4 regions of the Streptomyces sp. HNM0645 genome follow, and region 3 is predicted to be linked to each of the others. Evidence: riboswitches for the same ligand, from Rfam matches in the RefSeq annotation. Region 3 holds a riboswitch; each other region holds the start of a gene.
The links. A riboswitch is a leader RNA that binds a small molecule or an ion and turns the genes downstream of it on or off. The one in region 3 is predicted to bind cobalamin.

Region 1 (5,684 bases), on a different contig from region 3:
CGAAGAAGGCGACCAGGCGGCCGATCAGGTGCTGCTCGCCCGGGGTGAGCTTGGCGAGGTCGGCGACGTCCGAGTGGAGGTCGACCTCCTCCACCGTCCAGGTGTTCTTGATGGCGTCCCGGTAGCGGTCGTAGAAGTCCGGGTAGCGCATCGGGCGCAGGGTCAGCTCGAAGCCCGGGTCGAGCAGGTTCTTGTCGTTCATAGCAGCCGGCGCGGGGCGCCGTCCTCCAGTGGTGGTGTGCGGATGCGGGGCGGAGTTACTGGCAGGCCTCGCAGGACTCCGGGTTCTCCAGGGAGCAGGCAACGGCGTCGGGGTCGGCCGCCTGCTGGACGGGGATGGTGGCGGCGGCCGGCGCCGCGCCCGAGGCGGCGCGGGCGATCCGCGTCGCGGGGCGGGAGCGCAGGTAGTACGTGGTCTTCAGGCCCTGCTTCCACGCGTACGCGTACATCGAGGAGAGCTTGCCGATGGTCGGCGTCTCCATGAACAGGTTCAGCGACTGGGACTGGTCGAGGAACGGGGTGCGCGCCGCCGCCATGTCGATCAGGCCGCGCTGGGGGATCTCCCAGGCGGTGCGGTACAACGCCCGGACCTCCGCGGGGATCCAGTTCAGGCCCTGCACCGAGCCGCCCGAGTCGCGCAGCGCCTCACGCGTCTGCGCGTCCCACACGCCGAGCCTCTTCAGGTCGTCCACCAGATAGGAGTTCACCTGGAGGAACTCGCCCGACAGCGTCTCGCGCTTGAAGAGGTTGGAGACCTGCGGCTCGATGCACTCGTACACACCCGCGATCGATGCGATCGTCGCCGTCGGCGCGATCGCGAGGAGGAGCGAGTTGCGCATGCCGGTGGTGGCGACGCGCCCGCGCAGTGCGGCCCAGCGCTCCGGCCAGGCGAGCTCGGCGTCGTAGTGGTCGGGGTGCAGCACCCCGCGGGCGGTGCGGGTCCGCTCCCAGGCCGGGAGCGGCCCGTTGCGCTCCGCGAGGTCGCAGGACGCCTCGTAGGCGGCCAGCATGATCCGCTCCGCGATCCGCGTCGACAGGGCCTTCGCCTCGGCTGAGTCGAAGGGCAGGCGCAGGCTGAAGAACACGTCCTGGAGGCCCATGGCACCCAGGCCCACCGGGCGCCACTTGGCGTTGGAGCGGCCGGCCTGCTCGGTCGGGTAGAAGTTGATGTCGACGACCCGGTCGAGGAAGGTGACGGCGGTGCGGACGGTGTCGTCCAGCCGCTCCCAGTCGATCACGTCCTCGCCGTCGGCGGCGTCCTGCACCACGAACGCGCCGAGGTTGACCGAGCCGAGGTTGCACACGGCGGTCTCGCCGTCGTCCGTGACCTCGATGATCTCGGTGCAGAGGTTGGAGGAGTGGACGACGGTGCCGGGCTCCGCGGTCTGGTTGGCGGTGCGGTTGGAGGCGTCCTTGAAGGTCATCCAGCCGTTTCCGGTCTGGGCGAGGGTGCGCATCATGCGCCCGTAGAGCTCACGGGCGGGGATGGTGCGGCGGGCGAGCCCGGCGGCCTCCGCCCTGCGGTAGGCGGCGTCGAAGTCGCCGCCCCAGAGGTCCACGAGGTCGGGCACGTCGGCGGGGGAGAACAGCGACCACTCGGCGTCGGCGTTCACCCGGCGCATGAACTCGTCGGGGATCCAGTGCGCCAGGTTGAGGTTGTGCGTGCGGCGCGCCTCCTCGCCCGTGTTGTCGCGCAGCTCCAGGAACTCCTCGATGTCCGCGTGCCACGTCTCCAGGTAGACGCAGGCCGCGCCCTTGCGCCGGCCCCCCTGGTTGACGGCCGCCACCGACGAGTCCAGTGTGCGCAGGAAGGGCACGATGCCGTTGGAGTGCCCGTTGGTGCCGCGGATGAGCGAACCGCGGGAGCGGATGCGGGAGTACGACAGCCCGATGCCGCCGGCGTGCTTCGAGAGCCGTGCCACCTGGTGGTAGCGCTCGTAGATGGAGTCCAGCTCGTCCAGCGGCGAGTCCAGCAGGTAGCAGGACGACATCTGGGGGTGCCGGGTGCCGGAGTTGAAGAGCGTGGGGGAGGACGGCAGGTAGTCGAGGCGGCTCATCAGCCCGTACAGGGAGGCCACTTCGTCCAGCGCGCGCGGGGACTCGTCCTCGGCGAGACCGCAGGCGACGCGCAGCATGAAGTACTGCGGGGTCTCGATGACCTCGCGGGTGATGGGGTGCCGGAGCAGGTAGCGGCTGTAGAGGGTGCGCAGGCCGAAGTACCCGAAGCGGTCGTCGGCGGCCGGGTCGACCAGCGAGTCGAGGTGCTGGGCGTGGGTCTGCACGAAGGCGGCCGTACGGTCCGCGATCAGTCCTTCGCGGCTTCCGACGGCGATGGAGGCGGAGAACGCGGTCGCCCCCTGCCCGGCAGCCTCCTCCGCGATGGTGAGGGTGAGCAGCCGGGCCGCGAGCCGGGAGTACGCCGGGTCCTCGGAGATCAGGCCGGCGGCCGCCTCCGTGGCCAGTTCGCGCAGTTCGGCCTCGTCCGAGCCCGCGTGCCGGCCCCGGAGGGCGGCGGCGGCGACCCGGCCGGGGTCGGCGTCGGGCAGGTCCGCGGTGAGCTCGGTCAGGGTCCGCAGGAGCGCGGTGCCTGGTCCGTCGGCGAGCTGCGCTGAAGCAGGATCGGGCGGCGCGATGGTCACGGGGGGTGCTCTCCCTCGCTCGGCTGGGGGCCGGCGGGGCAGGGGCACGGACGCACACCCGGGCAGGGCGGACCGCGTCCACCGGCCTTTTCCGCGAGGCCCGGACGTCTGGGCACCCGAGCCGGACGGTCCGGGCGCACCGTCGGCAGGTCCTCGGACTCACGGGCGTACGAGGACCTGGAACAGGCCCCGCGCACGCCGTCACACCGTTGCGGGACAGTTCCGGATTCCCACCGGATTCCCCTGCGGCGACAGCGAGCATGAGCATACATGTGGGGGCGGTGAGTTGCGGAACCCCCCACATGTTGTGTCGTGGCCTCGCTCGGGACCCAGGGCACGGGTGGCCGGCCGGTCCGGTCGTCCGTGCGAAGCCGGGCCGCGGGCTCCACGGTCACGGCGACGGGCCCCCGCGTCTCCCGGAGGGAACGCGGAGGCCCGTGTGCGCCGTCGGCGGGGGCGCTCAGCAGCAGCGGAATCCCTTGCGGGGGTCCGCCTCCCGTTCGTCCATGCGGCGGCGTTCGAACTCGCGGCGGGACATGACCTCCGCGTCGGGGTCGTGAGAGCGTGCATGAGCCACGTAACGGTCGTACACCGACTCGCCCGAGACCTCGCGCACGTACCAGCGGACCCAGTCCACGGCCCGACGTACTCCGCTCACCGCAGCCATGACCCCCACGCTACTCACGCCTTGCCGTGCCCGCAGCCTCGGAGCCCGCGGCGCCGGCACCGACCGCCGCGAGCTCCGCCTTCTCCTCCTTGGTGGGGAACAGCCCGGCGGGCGCGACCAGTTTCGACTCGACGTACGGGACCTCGGCGAGCCGGACGGTCTCGGGCTCGCTGACCGCCTTGAGGCAGACCCGGCCGGCGTCGGCCAGGACCACCACGATGAGCAGGGCGAACAGTGCGCAGAGCACCCCGTCGACGGTCGAGTTGGTGACGATGGTGTGCATGTCGTCCATCGACTTCGCCGGAGCCAGCACCTCGCCGGAGTCGATGCCCGCCTGGTACTTGTCGCGCTGGGCGAAGAAGCCCACCTTCGGGTCGCCGGAGAAGATCTTCTGCCAGCTGGCGGTGAGGGTGACCGTGGCGTCCCAGGCGAGCGGGACGGCCGTGACCCACGCCCACTTGAGACGTCCGGACTTCACCAGCAGCGTGGTGCAGACGGCCAGGGCGACGGCCGCGAGGAGCTGGTTGGCGATGCCGAAGAGCGGGAAGAGCTGGTTGATTCCGCCGAGCGGGTCGTGCACGCCGACCCAGAGGAAGTAGCCCCAGCCGCCGACGACGACCGCGCTCGCGAACCAGACGCCCGGCTTCCAACTGACCTGCTTCATCGGCTTGTAGACGTTGCCCAGCGTGTCCTGGAGCATGAAGCGGCCCACCCGGGTGCCCGCGTCGACCGTGGTGAGGATGAACAGCGCCTCGAACATGATCGCGAAGTGGTACCAGAACGCCTTCAGCCCGGCGCCGCCGATGACGGCGGAGAAGATCTCCGACATGCCGAGCGCGAAGGTCGGTGCGCCACCGGTGCGGGAGAGCAGGCTCGCCTCCTCCACGTCCTTCGCGGTCTGTGTCAGCTGCTCGGGGGTGATGGTGAAGCCGAGGTTCGCGACCGCCTGGGAGGCGGAGTCCACCGTGGTACCGATGACCCCGGCGGGGGAGTTGATCGCGAAGTACAGTCCCGGATCGAGGATGGAGGCGCAGATCATCGCCATCACCGCGACGAACGATTCGGTCAGCATCGCGCCGTAGCCGATCATCCGGATCTGGGTCTCCTTCTGGATCATCTTCGGGGTGGTTCCCGAGGAGACCAGGGAGTGGAAGCCGGAGAGGGCGCCGCACGCGATGGTGATGAAGACGAACGGGAACAGCGAGCCGGCGAACACCGGTCCCTGGCCGTTGCCCGCGAACTCGGTGACGGCCGGCATCTTCAGCGTCGGCATCGCGATGACCACGCCCAGCGCGAGGAGCACGATGGTGCCCACCTTCATGAAGGTGGAGAGGTAGTCGCGCGGTGCCAGCAGCAGCCAGACCGGGAGTACGGAGGCCAGGAATCCGTAGATCACCATCCATACGACCAGGGTGCCCGGCTCCAGGGTGAAGAAGCCCGCCAGGGAGGAGTCGGCGACCCAGCCGCCCGCGATGATCGCGAGCAGCAGCAGCGCGACGCCTACGACCGAGACCTCGGTGACCCTGCCCGGCCGCAGTGTCCGCAGGTAGACGCCCATGAACAGGGCGATCGGGATCGTCATGCCGATGGAGAAGACACCCCACGGCGAGTGCGCCAGGGCGTTGACGATCACCAGCGCGAGCACCGCCAGCAGGATGATCATGATGGCGAAGACGGCGATCAGGGCCGCGACGCCACCGAAGGGACCGATCTCGTCCCGCGCCATCTGGCCGAGCGAACGGCCGTCACGGCGAGTGGAGAAGAACAGCGTGACCATGTCCTGGACGGCGCCGGCGAAGATCACGCCGACGATGATCCAGATCGTGCCCGGGAGGTAGCCCATCTGGGCGGCGAGGATCGGGCCGACCAGCGGTCCGGCTCCGGCGATTGCCGCGAAGTGGTGGCCGAAGAGCACCCGCCGGTCGGTCGGGTGGAAGTCGACACCGTTGTCAAGGCGTTCCGCGGGGGTGGCGCGGGTCCCGTCGGCCTTGAGGACGCGGTACTGGATGAAGCGCGCGTAGAACCGGTAGCCGATGGCGTACGACCCGAGCGCGGCCGCCAGCATCCAGACGGCGGAGACCTCTTCGCCCCGCGCGAGGGCGAGTACGCTCCAGCCGGCCGCGCCCACCAGTGCGACGAGGACCCAGACTGCGATGGACCGCGGAGTGGTTCTCCGCTGGGATGTGCTCGATGGTGCCGGCTCGGCCATGGTGTGGCTCCCGTCCCGTCGTGATCACCTGTAACGCGCAGGCAATCTAGGCGACCGTTCCGCCAGCGTCACCCCCGGCTCACATATCGGTACGGCAACGACTGGTGCGGAGGCCCGGAGTGAGGACCCGTCGAAGCGCGCAGGCCGGGCCGCCCACGGAGGGCGGCGC
Region 2 (5,684 bases), on a different contig from region 3:
CGAGGTGGCCGAGAGCGACGACCGGGGGGCGGACCGGGGAGAAGGACATGACGTCGGCGGGGGCGCCCGACACCGGGGGCTCGCCGGGCGCGGGCATCAGAACGACCCGGTCCGCGTACTGCACCACCCGCTCCAGCCGGTGCTCGGCCATCAGGACCGTCGTCCCCAGGTCGTGGACGAGCCGTTGGAGCACCGCCAGCACCTCCTCCGCCGCCGCGGGGTCGAGCGCGGACGTCGGTTCGTCGAGGACCAGCACCTTCGGGTGCGGGGTCAGCACGGACCCGATCGCGACCCGCTGCCGCTGCCCACCCGAGAGCGTCGCGAGGGGACGGTCGCGGAGTTCCGCCAGCCCCAGCAGGTCCAGCGTCTCCTCGACCCGCCTTCGCATCACGGCGGGCGCCAGCCCCAGCGACTCCATTCCGTACGCCAGCTCGTCCTCGACCGTGTCGGTGACGAAGTGCGCGAGCGGATCCTGGCCCACCGTGCCGACGACGTCGGCGAGTTCGCGCGGCTTGTGGGTGCGGGTGTCGCGCCCGTCGACCGTCACCCGACCCCGCAGCGTGCCGCCCGTGAAGTGCGGCACCAGCCCGGAGACCGCCCCCAGCAGTGTCGACTTGCCGACTCCCGAGGGCCCGACCAGCAGGACGAGCTCGCCCTCCGGGACGGTGAGGTCCACCCCGGAGACCGCCGGCGCCGCCGCGGCGTCGCCGTACGTCACCGAGACGTTCTCGAAGCGGATCATGACGTGGACTCCTTCGGCGGCACGGGCGCCACGAACGCGGGCAACAGGCCCACCAGCACCGCCGCGGCGGGCCACAGCGGCAGGGCGGGCACGGTCAGGGGGACGACGCCGGGATGCAGCGCACCGGGCTGGTAGGCGCCCGCGCGGATCATCAGCGCCGCCACGACGACGCCGGAACCGGCCACCAGCCAGGCCCTCGGACCCCAGCGGTCCGGGCGGTAACGGGTGCGGACCTGGCGCCGTCCGCCGAGCCACAGCCCGCCCAGCGCCGCCGCGAACCCGCCGAGGAGCACGGGGAGGCCGTACCCCGAGCCTTCCGCGGCGAGCAGTCCGTACGAACCGGCGCACACGCCGAGCAGCCCGCCGAGGGTGAGCGCGGTGGTGGTGCGCCGCACGGCCGGGGGCACCTGCGCGGTACGGCCGTAGCCGCGCGCGTCCATGGACGCGGCGACCGCGACCGAACGCTCCAGCGCCCCCTCCAGGACCGGCAGCCCGATCTGCAGGACCGCCTTGACCCCGCCCGTCGGACGGCCCCGCAGCCGCCGTGCGGTACGGAGCCGGAGCACGTCGGCGACCATGTTCGGCGCGAACGTCATGGCGACGACGACGGCGACCCCCGCCTCGTACAGCGCGCCCGGGAGCGACTTCAGCAGCCGGGCCGGGTTCGCGAGCGCGTTCGCCGCGCCGAGACAGATCAGCAGGGTCGCCAGCTTCGCCCCGTCGTACAGCGCGAACACCATCTGCTCCGCCGTCACCCGGCCACCGACCCTGACGCCCCGCGCCCAGTCCGGCAGGGGCACCTCGGGCAGTGTGAGCAGGACGCGGGTGCCCGGGATGGGCGAACCGAGGACGACGGAGAACACCAGCCGGATCGCGATCACGGCGAGGCCGAGCTTGACGAAGGCGCCGTACGAACGGGCCCAGGGGGCGTCCGTGCGCCGGGCCGCCACGACGTATCCGGCGACGCCCACCAGCAGCCCGAGGAGGAGGGGATTGGTCGTCCGCGAAGCGGCCGTGGCGAGGCCGAGCGCCCAGACCCACCAGGCTCCGGCGTGCAGCGCGTTGCTCCGGCCGGCGGCGGGCGCCCGCAGGGCACCGCGCAGCGGTCGGCGCTCCCGCGGGGCCCGGCCGGACGGCCGACTGCCGCGGGGCGCGGCGCCGCTCTCGTGGCTCCCGTCGTCCGGGCCGCCGACCGGGCCGCTGCCGGAACCTTCGCCGGAGCCCGTGTCCGCGTCCGGACCGCTTCCGGGGCCGTCGACCGGACCGCTTCCGGAGCCCCGGCCCGCGCCCGGCTCCCGGTCGCCGGGGCGGGCGTGCGGGACACCGCCCAGCAGTCGGACGGGACGCCGCCGTCCGTGCGGCTCCGCGGGGTCGTCCGCCGGCGTGGGCACGGGCGTCCGGGTCATCCGCGGCGGCGGGACTGCCAGAACGCCGCCCCGCCCAGCGCGAGCACGGCCGCGATGCCCGCGAAGAGCCCCAGCGTGGGGCCCCCGCCGGCCGCCTCGCCGCCGGCCGCCCCGGAGGGCTTCCCGGCCGGCGGGGCGGAGGCGCCGGACTCCGCGGGCGCCGGGTCCCCGGCCGAGACCTGCTCGCCGCAGCCCGTCCTCGGGTAACCGGAGATCGCGCACAGCAGCGCGTCCGAGTTGTAGCGGAGCGGCTTGGCCACCGCCGCCAGGGCCTCCGCGCTGGTGGCGTCCGAGGGGACCGCGGCGCAGCCGGACGCCGGCGCGGACGGGGGCCGCTCACCGGACGGCGCGTCCGCCTCGGTGCCGAAGTCGATCACGACCCCGACCCGTTTGGTGCCGGGCTTCGCCGGGGTGTCCGCGCACAACTGGGAGAAGGAGGGGGCGGTACGCGGCTTCGCCGAGTCCTGCGAGTCCGCGCTGACGGAGAAGCGGTATCCGTCCACCGAGCCGTCGGCCGGCCGCGCCGTGGCCGGACCCTGGGTGGCGTAGGCCCAGGCGGTACCGCCGGACTGCCAGAACGACCAGTACCGGTATCCCGCCGCCTGCGCCTGCGCCTGCCCCGCCACGCCCGGCACCGCGAGCACGGTGCCGAGCGCGAGGAGGAGCGCGGTCAGTCGCCTGCGCATCACTGCTGCTTGCTCTTCCGGCGGCCGCTGATCAGGATGCCTATGCCGGCACCGGCCGCGAGGCCGGCGCCGACGATCCACCAGATCCCGGCGCTGTCGCCGCCCTTGTGCTCCTCGCCCGCGTCGCTCTTCGTGCGCGGAGCCGGCGGCTCGGTGGTGGAGGCCGGCGCGGGACCGGTCGCGTTGAGCTGCCGTACGAGGTCGGCGCCGCCGAAGTCCCGCGGGTCGTCGCCATGGGCGTGCGCGGCGAGGATCAGCTGCGCGTACGCCGCCGGGCCGCCGTCCTTCGCCCACGCCGCGGAGTTCTTCTCCAGCCACTGGACCGCCCTGTCCGCCTTGTCGCCGTGCCCGGCGGCCGAGAGCGCGAGGACCGCGTCCGCGGTGTTGCCGAAGTCCGGGAGCGGGGCCGGGTCGGCGGCGCCCGGCATCGGCGGCGAGTCCAGATGGCCGGTCTTCGCGAGCGCCGTGGCCAGGTACGCGGCGCCGTTGCGGGCCGACTGCTCCGGGGTGGCCTTCGCCGGGGAGGTGCAGGCGGCGGGGCCGCCGTCCGGCTCCGGGCCGGAGACGACCAGGCCGCGGCCCAGCCCGGCGAGCACGGCGGCCGCGGTGGCGTCGCCGTTGGCGAGGAGCTTTCCGGCCTCGTCCGGCTGGTAGGCGAACGCACCGCCGCCGGCCTTGTCGGCGCATGGCACGGCGAACGTGACCAGCGCGTCGAACGGGCTCTTGCCGCTCTTCGACTTCACCTCGCCGGGCCGCGCCTTGGCCGCGGCGAAGGCGCCGATCACGACGGACGTGGAGTTCGCGTCGGACGGCATGCCGGGGTTGTAGCTCCAGCCGCCGTCCTCGTTCTGCACGGACTTCAGCCACTCGAGGCCCTTGTTCACGGCCTCCCCGTGGCCGCCGAGGGCACGCAGGGCCTGTACCGCCGCCGCGGTGGCATTGGTGTCCAGCATCGTCTTCGCGTCGCACGGCTTGGACGCGTCCGCGCGGTAGGAGGCGAAGCCGCCGTTCTCGCACTGCTGCCCGGTGAGCCACCCGACGGCCTGCTCGGCGGGCACGGTCTTGGCGACGTCCTGGGCGAGCAGGGCCAGCGACTGTCGCCACACCCCGTCGTAGGTCGGGTCCTTCGTGCCGTAGAGCCCGGCCGGGAGCGCCGCCGAGGGGGAGGGGGTGGGGGCGGCCGTCGCTGCCGGAGCAGCGGTCACGCAGAACACGGCGGAAGCGGCGGCGAGCGCTGCTGCGCTGCGGCGAACTGACATGGCGGGCTGGGCCTCTCCTGTGGGGAGCCGGGCACAGGCACGCTGGGGTACCAGGCTCCGGCCCCGTATTCCTCGACGGTGCCTGCCAGCGGGCCGGTCCCGATGGCACGAGCCGGTCACGGCCGGTACAGGGCATTCCGACTCGCCGCCGGCGACGGCGGCTCACGGTTGCGGGTCAGTGCCGGATTCGCACCGGCTTCCCCCCGTACGGGTGTGATGACGACTCGCACACTCTACCGGCCCGTAATCCCAGCCCCTCGGGACGGGCGGCCGGGTACGGCAGGAGGCCCTCGACGGCCCTGCCCACCGGGCCCCGCGCGGTTCTCGGAGAGGGGCCGGCGGCTTGTGCGAGGGTCCGGCTCGGATGGATCTCGGTGGCCCGGAGCGGTCGGCGGGACGGTCCGGCTCGGGTGGCTCTCGGTGGCCCGAGCCGTGCTCATCCAGCCCTCGCACTCCGGCTCAGCCGACCGCGGTGTACGCCACCGGGGCGCTGCCCGGCACCGCCTCCACGCGGCCCAGTTTCACCAGGCGGCGCAGATGGGCCTCGGCCTCCGAGACGGCGATGGTGCGCGAGCCGTAGGGGATCTCGTCCCACGGCCGGTTCCACTCCATGCGCTCTGCCAGTTGCCAGGGGGTCAGCGGTGCGGCGAGGAGGGACAGCAGCCCGGTCAGCCGCTCCTCGTGGTGGGCGAGGAGCTCCCGGACCCGTGCCGGGGCGTCGGTGAAGGCGTGCTGGTGCGCCGGGAGCACCTCGGCGGCGCCGAGGCGGCCGACGCGTTCCAGCGAGTCCAGGTAGTCGCCGAGGGGGTCGGTGACCGCGGAGTCGTCGGGGTCCTCGTACAGGCCGATGTGCGGGCTGATGCCGGGGAGCAGATGGTCGCCGGAGAAGAGGCGGCCGCGGCCGGGGAGGTTCGCCGGATGCTCCTCCTCCAGGTGCAGGCACACATGGCCGGGCGTGTGGCCGGGAGTCCAGACGGCCCGCAGCCGCCGTCCGGCGAGGTCCACCAGTTCGCCGGGTGCGATCTCGCGGTCGGGCAGGGCCGCCCGCAGCCCGGGGAGGGCCCGCATCCGGCCGCGCTCGCGGGCCGCGAGCAGCGGGGCGAGGTGCTCCTCCGGCGCGCCGACGGCGGTGAGCTTCCCGGCCAGGTAGTCGAGCCAGGCCCCGGGCCGGGCCTCCCGGGTGCGGCGGACGACGGCGATGTCGGCCGCGTGCATCGCGATCCACGCGCCGGACGCCTCGCGGACCCTGCCGGACAGCCCGTGGTGGTCCGGGTGGTGGTGGGTGACGAGTACGCCGTGGACGTCGGCCACCGCGAGGCCCAGTTCGGCGAGGCCGTCCGAGAGCGCCGTCCAGGACGCGGGGTCGTCCCATCCGGTGTCGACGAGGACGGGCCCGCGGCCGGTGTCGAGGACGTGGACCAGCGTGTGGCCCAGGGGGTTGTCCGGGATGGGGACCTTGAGGGACCACACACCGCCGCCGTGCTCCGTCACCCGCGTCATCGGCTCCCCATCCTCCCGGCCCGGGCCCAAGAACGAGAACCCGTTCCAATGGTCGCCCAAGTCGACTTCATTGCAAAGGGCTCGGCGGTGT
Region 3 (5,684 bases):
GACTGGTCCCCGTAGTCGTAGATCACCACCACCTCGGGAGCCCTCTCGGCCACCTGCTCGAACGACACATCACCGAACGCCTTGTCCAGATCGGCGAAGAGGTTCACCCCGCCGGCCCGCCTGATCATCTCGTTGCCGACCCCGGCCCCGCCCGCCGTGAACGCGGTCTTGTCGCCGCTGTCGTACACGAAGACCTCGACCGGCTTCACCCCGGAGAGCCGGTCCTCGACCCGGTCGAGCACGGCGTGCAGCCGCTCCAACTCCCGCTCGGCACGCTCCGGCACACCGAAGATCCGGGCCACGTTGCGGATCTCCTGATCCATCGCGGCCATCGTCACCGGCCCGGCCGGACACTCCTCGACGTTCAGGTAGGAGTCGATCCCCGCCTTCGCCAGAGCCGCGCGGCTGCGGCCCTCCTTCTCGTCGAAGGTGCTGGCGAACCCGCCGTAGACGAAGTCCGGTTCGGCCGAGAGGAGGGTCTCGAAGGAGGGGTACTCCTCGGCCAGCACCTCGATCCGGTCGTAGGCCGGACGGTACTCCGGCAAGATCCGGTCATCGAGGTAACCGGTGCCCACCATGGACTTCTCCAGACCGAGGGCCAGCATGACCTCGGTCGCGTGCTGGTTCAGCGAGACCGCCCGCTGGGGCGGACGCTGGTACGTCGTCCTCACCCCGCAGTTGGTCACCGTGACCGGGAACCCCTCGGCGGCGGGACCCGCCGGGGCGGCGTCCTCCCGGGCACCGGGGGCGCCGCAGCCGGACACCAGCAGGGCCGCCGCCAGGGCGGACAGCAGGAACTCAGGGCGTATGCCCATCATGGGAGTGGGTCCTCTCACCGCGGTAAGGAGCCGGAGGGCGGCCGGGCCCCGGCGGGTCCGGGCGCAGTCGCGCTGGACCGCCGAGGAGGAGCTGCCGGCGCCGCTCCGGAGGAACGGTCGGTACGGTCGGCGGAAGTGGTGGGACGTCAGTCGGAAGCGTGCGTACGCCGCCTGACGCGGTCGTACGTCAGCAGGGCGCGCTCGTGAGGCGAGGGGCCCGCCGGCTCAGCCGGCGTCACGGAGCCGCCCGGAACGGACGCGCCGTGGCGGGGTGAAGGCGTACAGCCCGAGGATGTCCGGCATCTCGGCGAGCCCCGGCCCGCCCGCGCGTACCCACGCGGCCACGTCCTCGGTCGCGGCCGGATCGTTCACCAGTCCGAACCAGACCGGACGCCCGCCCGCGGCCCGGCCCTCGGCCGACGGCTGCACGACGACGACGTTCGCCTGGTCGCACACGTCCAGGCAGTCGGAGATCCGCACCGGCGCCTGTTCCGCGAGACGCGCGGTCTGCTGCGCGTGGTCGACTCCGGTCACCTTGGGACTGCCGCAGCAGCAGTCCCGGCACACGACGATCCGGCACGGCACCGGGCCGGTGTCCACTGGTCCCCTGGGCACGACGACAAGCTCTCCTCTCCGGGGAAATCCGCCCCAGTCAGCTCGAGGAGGCGACCGCGTGAGTCTCCTGGCTCTCGGGTCTCCGCTCGCCCCGGCCTTCCCACCCGCATCCGGGCAGTGGTCCGTTCGGGGTCCGCTCGCCGATCACAGTGGCGGGACCGCGCCGGATTCACACCGGCTTCCTCGTTCCGCCGTCGCCTTTTACGGCGGACATCATCGCAGAATCCCGCGCCGTGTCCACGCCGCGTCCGGATCCGGCGGCCCGGACGGCCCGTCACGCCCCTCGGCCGGGACCACGAAGGGCCGTCGGCCGTAACGCGAACGGACGCCCACCGGTGGCACCCGAACACCGGGCGAACCAGGCTGATAACACCACATACTGCAAAAGACGCAGTAATCAACCGGAAAACGAGGCAAAGGAACGGTAATGTTCGGCCCGGCGCAGCACTGACATCCAAGGAGTCCGGCGGTGATCTCACGTGTGTCAGCGGGCATTCTGCTGATCTGCGCGGTGCTGCTGCACGTGGTGACTCCACTGTGCGCCACCCCCGACGCGCCCCGGGCCGAGGCGGCCGTCGTCTCGACCGAGAACAGGACCCCCCACACCGCGGCCGTGGTCGTCCGCGCCGACGGCGCCGGACTCCACCACGACGAGTACGACCCGCGCAACCATCCCTCGCGGCTGACCCCTCTCGGCGCCCAGGGCCCCGCCGGCCCCGGCTACGGGAACACGGGCCACGGCGGCGGCGCCCCGAACGAGACGACGGGCCCTCCGCGCGGCACGTCGGCCGGGACCGCGAGACACAGCCGGAACCCGGGCGCCGTACCGGCGCCGACCCTGAGCACCCTGCAGTCGTTCCGCTGCTGACCGGCAGGTGCGCCACCGGACACCGCCCATCCCCGAGCCGCCAGGGCACAGCCCCGGCGAGCGCCGGGACGGACGTCCGGTGCGGGCCGGCGCCGTCGTCACGAGGCGTCAGGGCCGCCGCGGCGCACCCCTCTTCGACCAGGCAGACCCGCTCCGCATCGAAGAGACCGAGGTACGACCATGCAGTCACTCATCGAGCACGCCCGGCAGTTCCCCGCGCGGATCGCCGGCCAGCAGGACGCCTACGCGGCGCTCGCGCGGGGGCAGCGGCCCCAGGCGTTGTTCATCACCTGTTCCGACTCCCGGGTGATCCCCTCGCTGATCACCGGCGCCCGGCCCGGCGACGTGTTCGAGGTCCGCACCGCCGGGAACATCGTCCCTCCCTGGCGGCCGCAGGCGGCCTGCGCCGTCGGGGGCAGCCTGGAGTTCGCCCTGGAGGCCCTGGAGGTGCCCGACATCGTCGTGTGCGGGCACTCGCACTGCGGCGCCGTCAAGGGCCTGCTGCGGGAGCAGGACGTCCGGAGCATGCCGCTGGTGCGGCGCTGGCTCACCAGGGCGGGCCACCGCACCGGGCACGACACGCCGGCGCCGTCCACCGACGAGGAACTGACGCCCGCCGTGCAGCGGCACGTCCTCACCCAGCTCGGCCATCTGCGGACCTACCCCTGCGTCGCCCGGCGGCTGGACTCGGGCCGGCTGCGGCTGCACGCCTGGTTCTACACGGTCGAGTCCGGCGAGGTCCTCGCCTGCGCGGCGGACGGCCGCACCTTCCGGCCCCTGTGATCCGGGCCGACACCCCGGCCATCGGCGCCGGCGGCCGCACGCACCGTGGCGCCCGCCGCTCCCGCCCGGACGCCCACGACGTTCCTTCCTCACCTCCTGAAAGAACGCCATGCCCCTGATCACTGCAGAGCAACGGCGCACCCTCCGCGCCGACGTCACCGCCTCCCTCGTCGTCTTCCTCGTCGCCCTGCCGCTGTGCGTGGGCGTGGCCGTCGCCTCCGGCGTCCCGGCCGAACTCGGCCTCATCACCGGCATCGTCGGCGGTCTGGTCACCGGGCTGCTGCCCGGCAGCAGCCTCCAGGTCAGCGGCCCCGCCGCCGGACTGACCGTCCTCGTCTTCACGGCGGTGTCCGACTACGGGCTGCCCGCCCTCGGCGTGATCGTGCTCGGCGCCGGGCTGATCCAGCTCGTACTCGGCGCCCTGCGGCTCGGCCGGTGGTTCCGCGCGATCTCCCTGGCCGTCGTCCAGGGCATGCTCGCCGGTATCGGGCTGGTCCTGATCGCCGGCCAGCTCTACGCGCTGGCGGACGCCAAGGCTCCGGGTGGCGGACTGGCCGACCTCGCGGGTCTGCCGCGGCTCGTCCTCGCCACCGTCACCTCGCAGAACGCGCTTCTGGCCCTCGCCGTGGGCGTGGGAACGGCGCGGCTCATCGCCGTGTGGCCGCGCGTCCCGGGACGGGCACGGGTGGTGCCGGGAGCGCTGGTCGCGGTGGGCATCGCGACCGCTCTGACCGCCCTGTTCGACCTGCCCATCGCACGGGTCGAGGTCACGGGGCTGCTGCACGCGATCCAGCCGCCCGGCCTGTCCGACGCCACGCGGCTCGCCGACGTGGGACTCGCGGCCACGGTCGTGGCGTTCGCGCTGATCGCCTCGGCCGAGAGCCTGTTCAGCGCGAGCGCCGTCGACCGGCTCCACTCGGGCCGCCGCACCGACTACGACAAGGAGCTGATGGCGCAGGGTGCGGGCAACAGCGTCTGCGGTCTGCTCGGCTCCCTGCCGATGACCGCGGTGATCGTGCGCAGCTCCGCGAACGTCCGGGCCGGTGCGCGCACCAAGCTCTCCCGGGTGCTCCACGGCGTGTGGCTGCTGCTGTTCGCGGCCTTCCTCCCGCAGGCGCTCTCCTACGTCCCGACCGCCGCGCTCGCCGGCGTCCTGATCCACGCGGGGTGGAAGCTGATCCCGGTGAAGGAGATCGGGCCGCTGTGGCGGGACCACCGCGGCGAGGCGGTCATCCTGGTCGTCACCGCGACGGCGATCGTGACGACGAACATGTTCGAGGGCGTGCTCATCGGTCTGCTCCTCGCCGTCGTCAAGACGGCCTGGGCCATGTCCCACGTCCACATCTCCGTGTCCGACAGCGGCACCGGGCCGGTCCGGGTCCGGCTCAGCGGCAACGCCACGTTCCTGCGGCTGCCCCGCATCCTGGACACCCTGGACGCCCTGCCGCGGCGCCAAGTGGAGCTCGACCTCTCCGGGGTGCGCCATCTGGACCACGCGTGCATGACCGCCCTGCAGAGCTGGGCCGACGAGCGCAACGCCCATATCTCCCGGCCGGACGCGGATACCGGGGTCCTGGGCGGGCCGGATACGGCCGGTACGGCAGCCGAAGCGTCCGCGGGCCCGGATACGGCCGGCACGGCGGGCGGCGCGGGCGGGCCGGCCCGGAGTTCGGCCGGACGTCCTCCCAAGGGGCCGCGGCTGTAACGGACCTGACGTTTCGTCCGGTGCCGGGAACTCGCCACCCGCCGGACGGACCACCCCCGGGACCGCGGACGTTTCGGCTGCCGGCACGGGGCTTCGTGCCCGCGCGGCCGGCGCCTGCGGGCCGGCCGCTACGGGACCTCCGGGCAGACGGGCCGCCGGCGGAGCACCCGGCGGCCGAGCCGGCCGATCAGGGGCTGACCGACCCGCGGGGCACCGGTGCGACGTCCGGGCGCACATGCGTTCGGACGCCGCCGCCTGCCTCCTGGTGAGCCGCCCACCGACCGGTCCGGCGCCGTCCCCGGCATCAGCCCTGCGGGCCCGGAACCGCCGCCCCGGCAGCAGGAGGCATCAGGCGGGCCGGGTCGGCGAAGACCTCCTCCACGACGACGCCCGCGGCTCCGCGCACCGCGGCGGTGAAGCCCAGGGCGGATCCGGTGACCCGGGCGACCGCGGGGTCGCCGGCCACGGCCCGCTCCCTCAGCTCCCGCATCGCGGCGGGCAGCAGGTACGGGGCGACCGTCGCGAAGTAGCCGCCGAGCACGATCACCTCGGGGTTGAGCAGATTGACCGGGATGGCCAGGCCGATGCCGAGCCAGCGGCCGATCTCGTCCAGCCCGCCCAGCGCCCGCGGGTCCCCTTCGGTGGCCCGTCGCAGCAACTCCGCCGCGAGCTCCTTGGGGTCGAGGGCGCCCGCGCCCCCCGGCCCGTCCGCCGCCAGATCCGGCGCGGCGGTGCGGATCGCGGCGGTGAGCCCGACCTTGGTCTCCAGACAGCCGGTTCGCCCGCAGGCGCACCTCTCCCCCGCCGGGTCCACCTGCAGATGGCCCAGCTCGCCGCTGAAGCCGCCCGCACCGCGCAGCAGCCCGCCGTCCGCGACGATGCCGGCGCCGATGCC
Region 4 (5,684 bases), on a different contig from region 3:
GACGAACCGCCGAGGTTCTGGGCTGGGCCCGGTGAGGAGCGCGCCCGCGAACACACTGGCTCGGCAGGGCCTCCGACGAGCCCCTGGAGCCGAAGCGGCGGGAACTACTGCCTTCGCAGCTCCCAGGCGCCCTGGTGTCGCTCGCGGTCAGCTCTCTTCCCAGTCCGGCACGGCCGAGAGCGCCCCCATCCGCAAGTTCCAGCGGCCGTTCCGCCCGGTGAGGTGCACTGCCGCCAGGGGCGGCACATCGATCCGCCAGAACAGCGCCCGCGGCACGCCCAGCGCACTGACGACGGTCGCGCGCACCACCGACTGGTCCGCGACGGCCAGCACCCGCCCGGCATCAGCAGGCAAGCCGTCGAGCCAGACGGCGACCCGATCGCACACCTGCGACACGGACTCGCCGCCATGCGGTACCGCTTCGGGGTCGGACATCCAGGCGGCGAGCCCGTCGCCCTCCCGCTCGGCGACCTCGCCGAGGGTCCGTCCCGCCCACCTGCCCATGTCCATGTCTCGAAGGGCCGGCTCCACGGTCACCACGTCCCACTGAAAGGCACGCACGGTGCTCTCGCACCGATCCGACGGCGCCGAGTAGCGCAGTGAGGCTCGCGGCAGAAGGGCCGCCACCTCCCCGGCTTGCCGTAGCGCCCGTGCGTCCAGCGGCACCTCTCCGAATCGCACATCGCGCTCCGCTGCGGCGGGGGCGCACACCAGCGTGAGCCTGACGGTCACGAGCGTTCCCTTCGTTGCGCACTCGAGCCGGATGATCGTAAGACGCCCACGACTTAAGGATCTTCGCACCCACGTCCACGCGCTGTGGCGTCCCTCACATCTCGCCGAGGGGATCCCCATTGAGCCTAATTCTCTAAGCAGCTTAGTATTCGTGAGTCTTCGCGCAGCCGGTCGCCCATCCGGGGCGGCGGCGAAGGCGCCGCCTGATCCGCTGTACGCCCAGCCCGTAGGCGGTCGAGGAAGAAGGAGCTCCGCCGTGGCCTCCCATCGCCGCCCGAAGCAGCCCAGTCCGCTCCATACCGGCGTCATCACCGCCACCGCCGCGGCGGCCGTGGCCCTTTCCACCCAGGCAGCCTCGGCCGACCCGCTGCCCGATCCCAACAAGAAGGGTGTCAAGGCGCAGGTGGACCGCCTGTACGAGCAGGCGACCCAGGCCACGGAGAAGTACAACGGGGCCAAGGAGAAGGCCGACGCGCTCAAGAAGGAGGTGGCGGGCCTCCAGGAGGCGGCGGCGCGCAAGCAGGGTGAGCTGAACGAACTCCGTGACCGGATCGGCACGGTGGCAGCCGGCCAGTACCGTTCCGGCGGCCTCGACCCGGCCCTTCAGCTGTTCCTCTCCGAGGAACCCGACACGTACCTCGAGAAGGCGTCGGCCCTGGACCGGGCCGGCGAGCGGCAGGCGGCCGTACTGCAGCAGTTCCTCTCCCAACAGCTGGCGCTCCAGCAGCAGCGCAGGGAAGCGTCCGAGAAGCTGCGCGACCTCGGCTCCGTACAGAAGGAACTGGGCAACCGGAAGACGGAGATCCAGATCAAGCTGCGCGAGGCCCAGCGCCTCCTCAACACCCTCTCGGCGAAGGAACGGGCCCGGATCGCGCAGGAGGAGGACCGGGCCAACCGGGCGAGCGCGCGGGTCGACCTCGGCAACGAGGCAAGTGCCTCCGAGCGCGCCGCAGCGGCCTTCGCCGCCGCCAAGAGCCGGGTCGGCATGCCGTACGTCTGGGGCGCGAGCGGCCCGAGCTCCTTCGACTGCTCCGGCCTCACGTCCTGGGCGTACCGCCAGGCCGGCGTGACGATACCGCGCACCTCCCAGGCCCAAGCCAGTGCCGGAACGCGCATCAACTCCCTCAGCGCCCTGAAGCCCGGCGACCTGATCATCATGCGCAGCGATCTCAGCCACGTCGGCTTCTACGCCGGCAACGGGCAGATCCTGCACTCGCCCAAGCCCGGTGCGCAGGTCCGCTACGAATCGATCGCCCGCAGCGGCATGCCCTTCATGTGGGGCGTACGCATCGGCTGACGCACGCAGCAGAGAGGGGCGCCGGCTCGAGACCGGCGCCCCTCTCGCGTGACAGGCGTCAGGACGAGGGCGCGACCGCCGCCCCCGGCTCCATGGCCGCAGTCCGTGCGCCAGACTCGCGCGGCTGCAGCAGCCGCTCGGCCAGTGCGCCGAAGACGAGGCCGAATCCGGCCCACAGCGTGGCCTGGATCGCGAGCGCCGAGATCCTGAACTGCCAGACGACGGCGGCCGGGAAGCCCTTCGGCATCTCGTTGACCGCGGGAAGGAAGGCGTACGCGAGTCCGACGGCGAGGACGAAGAACGCCCCTGCCGCAACCGACGCGTTCCAGTTGCCCAGACGGGGCGCGAGCCGCTTGCCCAGGATCACGCCGGAGACGGCGAGCAGCACGCTGAGCACCACCATGAGCAGGTACAGGGTGGTGCGCTGACTGATCGTCGCCGGATCGCTCACGGCCGGCGGGTTGGCGGGGTACTTGAGGAACGGCACCACGTAGAAGGCGATCAGGCCGCCAAGAGACAGCAGCCCGGCCGTGGCGCGCGGTCCGAATCCACCGATCCGGCCCAAGGCGAAGCAGTACGCCAGCGCGGCGATGCCGCCCAGGGCGACGCCGTAGACGAGGACGCCGGTCGCGAGGCCGGTGGTGGACTGGGCCGCGCGGCTGACCAGCTCCGCGCCCCCCTCTTCGTGGCTGTGCGCCGCCTCGTAGGCGATGCCGGCCTCGGTCGGCGGCTCGCCGAGGAAGTAGGCGACAATCAGGGCGAGGAGACCGGCCACGAGGCCGGCCACCATGCCGCGGGCAAGGAGCTTTCCGACGGTTGCGGAGTTCATGATGTTCGCGCCCCCGTCTCAGTGGCAGGGGAAGCCGAGCAGGTGCCGGCCGTCGTGCACCCATTCATGGACGCCTTCGCCGGCGAAGATGGCGGTGGCACCCTGCTCGGCGCCGACGAAGAAGAGCGCGAGCAGCATCAGGGCCCCGAAGAAGACGGCCCAGGGCAGGATCGACTTGACGGGCAGTGCGGCGGGGATGGCGGCGACGCTCGGCTGAGCGGTGGCCTGGGCCATGGCAGGACCTCCAGTGGGAACACGCGTCCCGGTCGGATGGAGCTCGCTCGACGGGGGCGAGTCTGACTTGCCGGGCCGCACCGCTCAGGAGATGAGCGGCTGCCGCCGGGCACACAGTGGCGCGACCGTGCCGGATTCCCACCGGCTTCCGCTGCCCATCGATTGACTTGTCCTGGTCAAGGTAGCGGAAGCCCCTCGAACCCACAACAAACTTCTAAATGACTTAGAAGAATCGATTAAGGTTCACCCATGACCGATCCACACGCCCCCGGGGTGGCTTCAGCGGCGCGACATGTACGCCTGCATGGCCCGGTGCAGGGTCTTGTTCACCGCTCCCTGCAGGGGCAGCTCCCACTCACCGAGGGTCTCCACCACTTCCCCTCCGGTGCCGAGCTTCCAGCGCATCAGCCCGAACGACCGCTCCGCGGGATCGAGGGTGTCCGGTACGCCCCGCATGTCGTACACGGCCGCACCAAGGGAGTGTGCGTCGCGGATCAGTCGCCACTGCAGAGCGTTGCTCGGCCTGACCTCGCGGCGGTGATCGGCGGAGGCCCCGGTCTGGTACCAGGCACGCCGGCCCGCCACGATCATGGTGTGAGCAGCGAGCACCTCCCCGTCGTGCCGGGCGAGGTAGAGCCGCATGCGCCCGTTCTCCTCGGCGTTGAGCTCTCGATGCTGCCGCTGGAAATAGGGGAGAGAACGTCCAAGGCGGAAGCCGTCGCGCCGCTCGGTGACCTGCAGCAGGTCGCAGAAGGCGGGAAGATCCTCGGCGGTGCCGAGGTAGGTCTCCACCCCTACCGTCTTCGCCTTCTTGATGTTGCGCCGCCACTCCTGGTTGAAGCCGGACCACAGGTCGTCCGTGCTGCGGCCGGCCAGGGGCAGCTCGAACAGGTGGCGGGGCTGGGCGTCGCCCGCGCCGCCGTCGTCTCCGCAGCGCCGCCAGCCGGCCGCCCGCAGCCGGTCCGCGACGGCCGCCCCGATCGGCTCGACGACGTCCGGCAGCACGTCGCCGACCCGGCGCCCCGGGCCGACGGCCGCCTTGAGCGTCTCGGCGCTCCACCGGCGGTACGCCAGAGGCGGCCCCATCCGCACGGCGAAGGCCCCAGCCGCCCGCAGTTGGTCGAGGAGCAGCTGCAGGACGCCCATCAGCGCCGGGTCGGCCCAGTCCAGCACCGGCCCCTCCGGGATGTACGCGAAGTACCGCCGGGTACCGGGCAGCTGCCGGTACAGCACCTGGGCGGCGGCACGCTGGCGGCCCGTCCCGTCGAACCAGCCGATCCGCTCGGCCCGCCAACCGTCCTTGACGGCGCTCCAGGACGGCAGCTGAAGGAAGCTGACCTGGTCGCCCTGCGTACGTCCCGAGAGGGAGTCGAGGTAGGCCAGGTGCTGCTCAACGGTCGTGGGCACGGTCTCCAGGGCACCGGCACGGTGGGTCGTCTGCACCTCGGCGACAGCCATGTCGAAGGTCTCCTCGTTCTGGTCCTTGCGCCTCCTGCGGGAGGGCGGCGGGATACCCCCGCCTGTCTCATGCACGCCCGGCGGCGCCGGAATGTGGCAGGCGATTTCGCCGACGTCCGCGGAACCGGCTCACGGGCGGGTGCGGCGTGACGGGGACAAGGCCGGCGGGAGCCGGTGTCGACGCCCGGAGGGCGGACGTGGGCGGCGGGCGGGGCAAGGCGTTGATGATGCTCGGCTCGCTCGTCTCCCGGGTCACGGGCTTCGTACGGAGCGCGGTGGTCGTCGCGGCCCTGGGGACGGCACTGCTCGCGGACGCCTACAACGTCGCCAACACAGTGCCGAACATCGTCTACATCCTGCTCATGGGCGGGGCGCTCAACTCGGTCTTCGTGCCCGAGCTGGTGCGTGCCGCGAAGGAGCACGAGGACGGCGGAGTCGCGTACACCGACCGGCTCATCACCCTCTGTCTGGTCACGCTCACCGCGATCACCGCCGTGGCCGTGCTCGCGGCGCCCTGGATCGTCACCGCGTACACGGACTACACCGGTGCCCAGCACGACCTCACGGTGGCCCTGGCCCGCTACTGCCTGCCGCAGATCCTCTTCTATGGCGCCTACACCGTGCTCGGGCAGGTGCTCAACGCCCGGGGCCGGCTCGGGGCGATGATGTGGACGCCGGTCCTCAACAACGTCGTCGTGATCGGAGTCTTCGGGCTCTATCTGGTGGTGGCCGCGACGGCGACCGGAGCCGGCGAGGTCACCGACGGGCAGCTGCTCCTCCTCGGGATGGGCAGTACGACGGGGATCGCAGTGCAGGCGCTCGCTCTGCTGCCCGCCCTGCGGTCAGCGGGCTTCCGGTGGCGCCCGCGGCTCGGCTGGCGGAACTCGGGTCTTGGCCGACCGGTGCGGGCCGCAGTGTGGACGCTGCTGCTCGTGCTCGTGAACCAGGTCGCGTACTGGGTGGTGACCCGGCTCACGACGACAGCCGGGATTCGGGCGGACGCCGAGGGCATCGCGGCGGGTGTCGGGTACACGGCGTACAGCAGCGCGTACCAGCTGTGGGTCGTCCCGCAGGGCATCATCACGGTCTCCCTCGTGACGGCCCTGCTGCCCGTGATGAGCCGCGCGGCGGTCG

Region 1: it holds a riboswitch for cobalamin, as region 3 does, so the genes downstream of both, QMZ92_RS03995 (ribonucleoside-diphosphate reductase subunit alpha) here and QMZ92_RS08720 ((2Fe-2S) ferredoxin domain-containing protein) in region 3, are expected to answer to the same signal.
Region 2: it holds a riboswitch for cobalamin, as region 3 does, so the genes downstream of both, QMZ92_RS31135 (SCO2321 family membrane protein) here and QMZ92_RS08720 ((2Fe-2S) ferredoxin domain-containing protein) in region 3, are expected to answer to the same signal.
Region 4: it holds a riboswitch for cobalamin, as region 3 does, so the genes downstream of both, QMZ92_RS11470 (CbtB domain-containing protein) here and QMZ92_RS08720 ((2Fe-2S) ferredoxin domain-containing protein) in region 3, are expected to answer to the same signal.

The regions. Positions count from the first base shown of each region.
Region 1 covers NZ_JASHLT010000004.1:150,030-155,713, forward strand. Annotated here, with positions in the region: gene QMZ92_RS03990 (ribonucleotide-diphosphate reductase subunit beta) at 1-202, opposite strand, end outside; gene QMZ92_RS03995 (ribonucleoside-diphosphate reductase subunit alpha) at 258-2,639, opposite strand; cobalamin riboswitch at 2,767-2,907, opposite strand; gene QMZ92_RS04000 (YbdD/YjiX family protein) at 3,100-3,306, opposite strand; gene QMZ92_RS04005 (carbon starvation CstA family protein) at 3,317-5,515, opposite strand.
Region 2 covers NZ_JASHLT010000059.1:23,040-28,723, reverse strand. Annotated here, with positions in the region: gene QMZ92_RS31150 (ABC transporter ATP-binding protein) at 1-742, opposite strand, end outside; gene QMZ92_RS31145 (energy-coupling factor transporter transmembrane protein EcfT) at 739-1,845, opposite strand; gene QMZ92_RS31140 (SCO2322 family protein) at 2,145-2,834, opposite strand; gene QMZ92_RS31135 (SCO2321 family membrane protein) at 2,834-4,093, opposite strand; cobalamin riboswitch at 4,207-4,343, opposite strand; gene QMZ92_RS31130 (Strvi_7410 family MBL fold metallo-hydrolase) at 4,553-5,593, opposite strand.
Region 3 covers NZ_JASHLT010000010.1:98,878-104,561, forward strand. Annotated here, with positions in the region: gene QMZ92_RS08715 (ABC transporter substrate-binding protein) at 1-818, opposite strand, end outside; gene QMZ92_RS08720 ((2Fe-2S) ferredoxin domain-containing protein) at 1,044-1,433, opposite strand; cobalamin riboswitch at 1,478-1,660, opposite strand; gene QMZ92_RS08725 (hypothetical protein) at 1,903-2,301, shown strand; gene QMZ92_RS08730 (carbonic anhydrase) at 2,482-3,084, shown strand; gene QMZ92_RS08735 (SulP family inorganic anion transporter) at 3,194-4,789, shown strand; gene QMZ92_RS08740 (ROK family transcriptional regulator) at 5,094-5,684, opposite strand, start outside.
Region 4 covers NZ_JASHLT010000014.1:110,587-116,270, forward strand. Annotated here, with positions in the region: gene QMZ92_RS11455 (histidine phosphatase family protein) at 148-732, opposite strand; gene QMZ92_RS11460 (C40 family peptidase) at 989-2,029, shown strand; gene QMZ92_RS11465 (CbtA family protein) at 2,088-2,858, opposite strand; gene QMZ92_RS11470 (CbtB domain-containing protein) at 2,877-3,092, opposite strand; cobalamin riboswitch at 3,131-3,312, opposite strand; gene QMZ92_RS11475 (lipid II:glycine glycyltransferase FemX) at 3,372-4,550, opposite strand; gene murJ (murein biosynthesis integral membrane protein MurJ) at 4,697-5,684, shown strand, end outside.